Regions from separate parts of the Brevibacterium sp. 2SA genome, predicted to be linked through region 1. Evidence: riboswitches for the same ligand, from Rfam matches in the RefSeq annotation. Region 1 holds a riboswitch; each other region holds the start of a gene.

Region 1 (2,198 bases):
TCCTCGCTCAGCTGCCGTCCGGTGATGTCCTCGACGAGGGTGCGGGCGGTCGTGCCCGCGGTGATGTCCCGGCGGTCGCCGTTGAGAGTGATGGTCATGATCCCTTCCTTGCTGTCAGCAGTGGCGCAGCAGGTGGCTGCGGTGATGGTGGCGGGTCGGCCTCGAACCGTCCCGGTGCCACGGCCTCGCGCGCACCGACGGGCAGCCACGCGGAGTCGGCGCCGAGGACGAGATCCGCGCCGAGGCGGGCGCCGAACGGTGCGAGGAGCACCCCGTGGCGGAAGTACCCGGTGGAGACGACGAGACCGGGGTCGCTGCGGCCGAGCAGTGGGAGGTCGTCGGGCGAACCGGGCCGGGCTCGCGCGGTGATCTCCGTGATCTCACACCCCAGGAGTCCGGGCACGAGCCGTTCGGCGTCGTGGAGGAGACGGTGGACGCCCTCGGCGAGGATGCCGGTCTGACCGTCCTCCCGGGACGTCGCCCCGAGGACGAGCTCCCCATCGGGCCGCGGCACGACGTAGACGGGCCGACCGGCGACGAGTCCCCGGATCGTGCGGGTGAGCAGCGGCGGCGCGTCGGGGTCCGAGCGGAGCCGGATGACATCGCCGTGGACGGCCCGCAGCGGCAGCGGCGGAGCCCCGGCGATCGCATTGTGCGCCATGCCTGCGGCGAGCACGACCTGATCGGCGCGGGCTCGGCGCCCCGAGGCGAGCACGACTCCGGTCGTCCGAGCCGGGGCTTCGCCGGCCGGTGACCCCTCCTCGCCGACCAGCCCTGTCACCCGATCCTCGATGACGCGGTCACCGAGGACGGTGAGCAGCGCGCGCGTCACCCGCCGGGGATCGATCGCATGATCGCCGGGAATGAGGACGGCCCCGCACACACCGGGAGCCAGGGCGGGTTCGAGGTCGCGGGCCCGGGATCCGGTGACCAGGTCGAGGTCGGAACCGGCCGCGGACTGAAGGGCGCTGAGTTCGCGCAGGGCCGTGAGATCCGCGCGGTCCCCGGCGCAGACGAGCGTGGCGGTCGTCGTCTCCCCGAGGTTGGCCCCCGAATCCCGGGTCAGTGCCGCAGTGAAGTCGGGGTAGAGGTCGGCGGAGACGCGCATGAGCGGAAACAGCGGAGTCTGGCCCCACGCGATCTCGGCGGCAGGGGCGATCATCCCGGCCGCGGCCGACGTGGCACCCGTGCCCGGGTGCGGATCGATGACGGTGACGGCCGCCCCGCGCCGGTGCAGCTCCCACGCCGTGGCCAGGCCGATGATCCCGGCGCCGACGACGATGACGTCCATGCGATTCTCCCTCCGGCGGCATGACCCGCATCAGGTGAGGCGGTCGGCACGAAGCCCTCTCAGCCTCCCAGCGAGGCTCCCGCGAACTCCTCTACTCTAGGAGCATGGTTCCCACGATGCCAACGTCTCCCGCAGTGCAAGACCCCGTCACCGCCCCTGCTGAGCACGCGGGCCACCCGGTCGACCGCGACGCCTCCGGGTCGGATGCCGCGCGGACCCGTGCGCTCGCCTCCGCCCGGCTCTACCTCTGCACCGACGCCCGCACGCAACAAGGCGACCTCGGTGAGTTCCTCGACGCCGCCTACGCCGGGGGCGTCGACATCATCCAGCTCCGCGACAAGGGTCTCGAAGCGCGGGAGGAGATCGCCGCCCTCGAGATCCTCCGCGATGCCGCGCGCCGGCATGGGAAGCTCTTCTCCGTCAACGACCGTGCCGATGTCGCCCTCCTCGTCGGCGCCGACGTCTTCCATGTCGGGCAGGGCGACCTGACGAGCGCGCAGGCCCGTACGGTGCTCGGCGACGACGTCATCCTCGGCCGGTCCACGCACTCGGTCGAGCAGGCGCTCGCCGCAGCCGCCGACCCGGAGATCGACTACTTCTGCGTCGGCCCCGTGTGGGAGACCCCGACGAAGCCGGGCCGCCCGGCCGCCGGACTCGATCCGCTGGCGGCGGTGAGCGGGAGGACGGAGAAGCCGTGGTTCGCGATCGGCGGGATCTCCGCCGGTGACCGTCTCCGGGCGGTGCAGGAGACCGGGGCGACGCGCATCGTCGTCGTCCGCGCGATCACCGAGGCGCCTGACCCCGCCGAGGCGGCCGCTCGGCTGCGCGCGCAGCTGACTTCCGCTGACCCCGACACGACCACCGACACGACCACCGACACGACCACTGACTCGACCACGAAGGACGG
Region 2 (2,198 bases), on a different contig from region 1:
CGATGCCGGCGCGGCCGAGGACGATGACGGTGTCGACGTCGTCGCTCCACAGGCCCACCCGGTGCTCGACGACGATCATCGTCGCCGCAGTGGACTCCTGGACCGTGAGCACGGCATCGCGGACGGCCCTCGCCGAGACGGGGTCGATGTTGGCCGTCGGCTCGTCGAGGACGATGACCTCGGGTGCCATCGCATGGATCCCGGCGAGCGCGAGCCGCTGCTTCTGGCCCCCGGACAGTGCCGCCGTGGGGTGGGACTGGGGAAGGTCGAGGCCCATGGCGGCCAGGGAGGCGTCGATCCGCGCGTCGACCACCTCGGCGGGCAGACCGAGGTTCTCCATTCCGAACGCGACATCGTCACCGATGCGGGAGAAGATCACCTGCGAATTCGGGTCCTGGAGGACGAGCCCGGTGACACCTCGGCGGGGGTCGGGCGCGGCCTCGCCGACGAGGAACTCACCGCCTGACTCCCCGGCCTCGGTGGGCAGGACCCCGGCGATCGCATGGAGGAGCGTCGACTTCCCCGCCCCCGACGGGCCCAGGAGGAGAACCTTCTCACCTGGGGCGATGTCGAGGTCGACGGGGCCGACGGCGAGGCTGTCCCGATCGGCGTGCCGCCACGAGTATCCGTGGGCGCGGATCGGCAGGCCCATCAGCGCACGCGGCCGGAGGCGAAGGAGCTCAGCGCCCCGGTCTTGGCGATCGCGCGGTAGGCGTACCAGGCGCCGATGCCGGAGATGACGACGCCGGAGATCATCGCGCACACCGCGTAGGCGAGCTGGAAGTCGAACTGCCACTCGGCGTTGTAGAGGATGTTCTCGCTCACGGCCATGAACGCCGCGGCGACGAGTCCGGACAGCGCGGTCACCCACAGGGTGAACTTCCGGTAGCCGAAGGCGGCGAAGACGAGTTCGGCACCGAGGCCCTGGAGGAAGCCCGAGAGCAGCACCGTCGCCCCGAAGTGGGAGCCGAGGACGCCTTCGACGGCGGCGGCGAGGAGTTCGCACAGCAGCGCGGCCCCGGGTTTGCGGATGATCGCCCCGGCGAGCGGTCCGGCGAGCACCCAGAGGCCGGCGATGAGGCCGATCGAGGGCGGGAACGCCTGGAAGGCGAGTTCGATGCCCTTCCAGCTGGCGGCGAGCACCCAGAAGATCAGGCCCACGGCGATGCCGAGGACCGCGGTGACGACGTAGTCGACGACCCGCCACTTCTTCGTCGGCGGGGCCTGGGTGAATGCCGGTGCCGTCGTCGAGCGGGAACCGGGCGTGGTGGTGTTCGGCATAGCGCCTCCTCGTGTCTCAAGGAGGGGTAGAAGAGTCTCGACTTCCTTCGGCGGTGCTAGCCGCATCAGGTTCGAGGGTCTGCAGCGTCATCTGCACTCTCAGCGCCCTTGGCGGCGCTCCCCTGTCGTGTGCGCTCCACTGTACAACACCTGACGATCCCCGGCACCGCGCGTCTGCGGGGCCGGGGATCGTCAGGTGCGGTGGGGGAGGGACTCAGGCCGGGACGACCATGACCGGGCCTTCGGCATGGTGGAGGACCCCGCGGGAGACCGATCCGAGCAGAGCGGACTTCACGGCTCCGCGACCCCGAGTGCCGAGGACGGTCAGCTGCGCGGTCTTCGTCGCCGCCGACAGCAGCACTGCGGCATCGCCGATGAGCGCCGAGGTGGACACCTGGAGTCCGGGGAACTGGCTGCGCAGCTCTTCGGCGTCCTTGTCGAGTTCGGCTTCGATCTGCCGCTGCCGGCGATCGGCGACGTCACCGCCGAGTTCGAGCTCCGGGTACCAGTAGAGCCATTCCTCCCCGGACGGCAGCACTGTGACGATCTCCAGATCGGCGTTGCGCGAAGCGGCCGCCTCGGCGGCGGTGAACATCGCGATCCGCGCGCCCTCGGACCCGTCGACGGCGACGACGACCGGGCCGCTCGTGTCCCCGCGGTGCGCCGAATGGCGGGGGACGACGATCGTCGGGCAGTGGGCGTGCGGTGGCAGGGCCGTCGAGACCGACCCGAGCATGCGGCCCATGAAGCCGCCGCGTCCGCGGGCGCCGACGATGATGACATCGGCGTTGGCGCTGAGGTTGACGAGGACACCGGCGGCGTCACCGGATTCGACGGCGTACGTCACCGGACCGGGATGGTCGGCAAGGAGTTCGGCCGCCTCGGCGAGCGTCTTCTCCGCTGCCCGCATCGCGGCT
Region 3 (2,198 bases), on a different contig from region 1:
ACAACCTCCTCTCCGTCCACGCCGGGGTGACCGCGATGACGTCCCTCGACGCCGAGGCGCTCGATGCGGTGGCCCTGTTCGCCGGGTTCGACCATGAGGAGGTGGGGTCGAACTCGCGCTCGGGCGCGAGCGGGCCGTTCCTCTCCGACGTCACCGAGCGGATCGTCGCCGCCCTCTTCCCCGAGGCGAACCGCAGTGACTACCTCGCCGCACTGGCCGCCTCGGTGTGCGTGTCCTCCGACGCCGGACACGCCGCCCACCCGAACTACCCCGAACGCCACGATCCGCACGTGCGTCCGCGCCTGGGTGCGGGGCCCCTGCTCAAACTCAACGCCCAGCAGCGGTATGCCACCGATGCCGTCGGCACGGCGACGTGGGCCCGCGCCTGTGCAGCCGCCGGGGTCGAGTACCAGGACTTCGTCTCGAACAACTCGGTGCCGTGCGGGTCGACGATCGGACCGCTGACGGCCACCCGCATGGGCATGACGACGGTCGATGTGGGACCGGCGCTCTACTCGATGCACTCGGCGCGGGAGATGTGCGCGATCAGCGACGTCGTCGCGCTCGGCGCGGTCGCGAAAACGTTCCTCCAGGGGGCGTGAGGCGCCGCGCCTGCGGGAGCCGACACAGGGGGCGAGCGCTTGCTCGTTCAACGCAGCGCCTCGTTCACCCCTGAGCCTCACTCACCCCTGAGTCTCACTCAACACGAAGCGTGAATATCGCGTCCCCAAAGACGCGATATTCACGCTCCGTGTTGAACGAGCGCCGGCAGATTCGCCGAGGCGGCGATATTCACGCTCGCCGTTGAACGAGCACCCCGAGGACGAGCACCGGCGCACGCCCGCAGACACCCCGTCAGCGAAGTCGCGGGAGTGCGTCCGCCGAGGCGCGATGCTGCACGCACGATGACGCAGCGAGCGGGGCGCGCACGCACAATGCGCGTGGAAGCAGGCCTGCAGGCACGATGCCGCAGGCGTCCAGCGTGCGCAGGAATCCGAGGCGAGCCCACTGGGGTACTTCCCCCAGGGCGCGTCCGCTGGGCACGTCCACCGAGGCACGTCGGCAGGAGCCCGTCCACCGGGGCACACCCACTGGGGCGCGTCCACTTGGGCACGCTGAAACTGAGGCACCAAATCGGGCGACCGCGCGTCCACCGTCTCGCGCAGTGAACACCTGCCGCGGGTGATTTTGTGGCGGCGCCCACACCGTGATAGTCGTTGTGTGACCCCACGGGGGCCTTCGGAAGAGGGCTGAGATCGAGCTGAGACCGCTCGAGACCGTTGAACCTGATCCGGTTGATACCGGCGGAGGAAGAGAGGATCGCAGATGACTGCGCCCACCCCAGAAACCACCCGTCCCACCGTTGCCCCGCGCCCGACGGCACCGGCCGAGAACTCCGCGAGCACCCCCGCGGGTTTCGCTCTCGAGCAGTACCCCACCCATTCCCTGGCCTGGGTCGAGGACCGTGAGCACGGCATCCGCGTGCCCGTCACCCGCATCGACCTCGACGACACGAACGGCCGCCCCAACGAGCCGGTCCACGTCTACCGCACCGTCGGGCCCGGCGCCGTCCCCGAACAGGGCCTGCCCCCGCACCGCGCGGAGTGGATCGCCGACCGCGACGACACCGAGGACTACGCGGCCCGCGGCCACCTCATCGAGGACGACGGGCGGGCAGCCGTCCGCCGCGGCGCACCCTCCCAGCAGTGGCAGGGGCCCGACCGGACGCCTCGGCGCGCGAAGCCCGGACGCACCGTCACGCAGATGCACTACGCCCGGCAGGGCATCATCACCCCCGAGATGCGCTACATCGCGATCCGCGAGCAGTGCGACGTCGAACTCGTCCGCTCCGAGGTCGCTGCCGGGCGCGCGATCATCCCCGCGAACATCAACCACCCCGAATCCGAGCCGATGATCATCGGCAAGGCGTTCCTCGTCAAGATCAACGCGAACATCGGCAACTCGGCGGTGACGAGCTCGATCGCCGAGGAGGTGCAGAAGCTCCAGTGGGCCGCGAAGTGGGGTGCCGACACCCTCATGGACCTCTCGACGGGCAACGACATCCACACCACCCGCGAGTGGATCATCCGCAACTCCCCCATCCCCATCGGCACCGTGCCGATCTACCAGGCGCTTGAGAAGGTCGACGGCGACGCCGAGGCGCTGACCTGGGAGATCTACCGCGACACCGTCATCGA
Region 4 (2,198 bases), on a different contig from region 1:
TCGTTCCCCGTCATCCTCGCCCTCGTCGTCATCGTCATCGTCTTCCAGTCGGCGAACAGCAACTTCCTCTCACCGGCGAATCTCGTCAACCTCTCCACCCAGGTCGCCTACCTGGCGATCCTCGCACTCGGGATCAACCTCATCCTCCTCCTCGGCGAGATCGACCTCTCGCTCGCCCAGCTCGGCGGTCTCGCCGCCTCGGTGCTCGGTGTCCTCGTCGTCCGGCAGGGGGTCCCGCCGGTGATCGCGGTGACGATCATCCTCCTGCTCGGCCTCGTCATCGGGGCGATCCAGGGCTGGTTCTTCGCCGTCGTCGGGATTCCCGCGTTCGTCGTCACCCTTGCCGGTCTGCTCGCGTTCACGGGGCTCACGCTCACGGTGCTCGGCACCCAGAAGAACCTCTCGATGGCCGATACGTTCGTCTTCGACTTCGCCAGCTACTACTTCCCGGCGTTCTGGGCCTACGTCTTCGGGGCGATCGCCGTCATCGGCTTCGCCGCCGGCATCATCCATTCGAAGCTGCGTCGGCACTCCGCAGGCCTCGACAGCCCGAGCTGGACGGCCGTCATCGTGCGCATCGTCGTCCTCGCGGCGATCGTCTTCGGCTTCCTCATCCTCGTCAACCAGGACTTCGGACTCGCGCTGCCGTTCTTCCTCATGATGGTCATCGCGATCATCATCGACCTCGTGCTGCGCAAGACCCGCTACGGACGCTCGATCTACGCCGTCGGCGGCAAGGTCGAAGCCGCCCGGCGCGCCGGCATCCGGGTGACGTGGGTGCGCATCAGCGTGTTCATGACCGCCGGGGTCCTCGCCGCCCTCTTCGGCTTCGTCAAGGCCGGAGTGACGACGAACGCCGGGTCGACGCTCGTGGGCACCCAGGACCTCCTCAACGCGATCGCCGCGGCCGTCATCGGCGGCACCTCCCTCTTCGGCGGGCGGGGGTCGGCGTGGGCCGCGGTCCTCGGGGCGTTCGTCGTCGGCGCGATCAACAACGGTCTCTACCTCATCGGCTTCAACTCCGATATGCAGCAGATCATCACCGCCCTCGTCCTCCTCACCGCCGTCGTCATCGACGCCGTCAGCCGGCGCGGACAGCGGTACGTCGGCAGGGGGTGAGGTCTGCTCCACCAGCGCCGAGGCGGGGGCGAGGTCAGGGGGTGACCCCACCTCACCCCCGCCTCGGCGATTTTGGTACAGTCATGGGCAATGACATGGGGTGCCCGGCGGCAGTCGCGCCGGGCTGAGAGGACACCCATCGAACCTGATCTGGGCCATGCTAGCGAAGGGATCGTCATGACTGACATCGATCTGTCGTCGGCGCACGCACGTCTGCGCGCGGCGAATCCGCTCATCCAATGCATCACGAACACGGTCGTGCAGCAGTTCAGCGCGAACGTGCTGCTCGCCGTCGGTGCGTCCCCGGCGATGCTCGACCATGAAGCCGACGCCGCACAGTTCGCGCACCTCGCCGGCGGTCTGCTCGTCAACTTCGGAACCGCGACGAACCAGCAGTTCCTCGCCGCCGACGCCGCGATCGGAGCCGTCACCGCGGACTCGACTCCGTGGGTGCTCGACCCGGTGAGCATCGGCGCAGTCGACCACCGCACCACCCGCATCCGCCGGGCCGCCGCCGATCGCCCGACCGCGATCCGCGGCAACGCCTCGGAGATCGCGGCCCTGGCAGGAGCCGGGGCCGGCGGGCGCGGCGTCGAATCCACCGACGAGGTCGACGCCGTCCTCCCCGCGGCGGCCGAGCTCGCACGGACCAGTGGGGCGATCGTCGCCGTCTCGGGCAGACGCGACGCGATCGTCGCCCACATCGACGGCGTCGATCACATCGCCCGTGTCGACGGGGGCCATGAGTTCATGCCGCTCGTCATCGGCACCGGGTGCTCGCTCGGTGCCGTGACCTCCGCCTACCTCGCCGCCGTGCCGCCGGCCGGTTCGAGTTCCGGTGCGGGGCCGGCCGGACTCGCGGCGTTCGAACAGTTCACCGCCGTCGTCGCCGCCCACGCCCACTTCGCCGTCGCCGGCGAAGCCGCAGCGGCCGGTGCCGCCGGACCGGGCAGCTATGCCGAACACTTCCTCGACGCCCTCTACACCACCGACGATGCGCGCATCGGTCAGGCACGGGTCGAAGTGACGAGAGCATGAGCGCGACGAGTGAGCGCCTGGCCGGCGTCGACGCCCGCCTC

The links. Region 1 has a riboswitch for thiamine pyrophosphate ahead of thiO (glycine oxidase ThiO). Riboswitches for the same ligand answer to the same signal wherever they lie in the genome.
Region 2: another riboswitch for thiamine pyrophosphate. It lies ahead of FFS20_RS08000 (ECF transporter S component); the one in region 1 lies ahead of thiO (glycine oxidase ThiO).
Region 3: another riboswitch for thiamine pyrophosphate. It lies ahead of thiC (phosphomethylpyrimidine synthase ThiC); the one in region 1 lies ahead of thiO (glycine oxidase ThiO).
Region 4: another riboswitch for thiamine pyrophosphate. It lies ahead of thiM (hydroxyethylthiazole kinase); the one in region 1 lies ahead of thiO (glycine oxidase ThiO).

What each region holds. Positions count from the first base shown of each region.
Region 1 covers NZ_SCMW01000006.1:30,762-32,959, reverse strand. The annotation lists gene thiS (sulfur carrier protein ThiS) at 1-98, opposite strand, end outside; gene thiO (glycine oxidase ThiO) at 95-1,291, opposite strand; TPP riboswitch at 1,282-1,384, opposite strand; gene thiE (thiamine phosphate synthase) at 1,408-2,198, shown strand, end outside.
Region 2 covers NZ_SCMW01000016.1:7,171-9,368, forward strand. The annotation lists gene FFS20_RS07995 (ABC transporter ATP-binding protein) at 1-652, opposite strand, end outside; gene FFS20_RS08000 (ECF transporter S component) at 652-1,281, opposite strand; TPP riboswitch at 1,307-1,415, opposite strand; gene FFS20_RS08005 (universal stress protein) at 1,496-2,198, opposite strand, start outside.
Region 3 covers NZ_SCMW01000095.1:995-3,192, reverse strand. The annotation lists gene FFS20_RS17555 (M18 family aminopeptidase) at 1-602, shown strand, start outside; TPP riboswitch at 1,220-1,330, shown strand; gene thiC (phosphomethylpyrimidine synthase ThiC) at 1,327-2,198, shown strand, end outside.
Region 4 covers NZ_SCMW01000022.1:45,895-48,092, reverse strand. The annotation lists gene FFS20_RS09775 (ABC transporter permease) at 1-1,119, shown strand, start outside; TPP riboswitch at 1,206-1,309, shown strand; gene thiM (hydroxyethylthiazole kinase) at 1,297-2,157, shown strand; gene thiE (thiamine phosphate synthase) at 2,154-2,198, shown strand, end outside.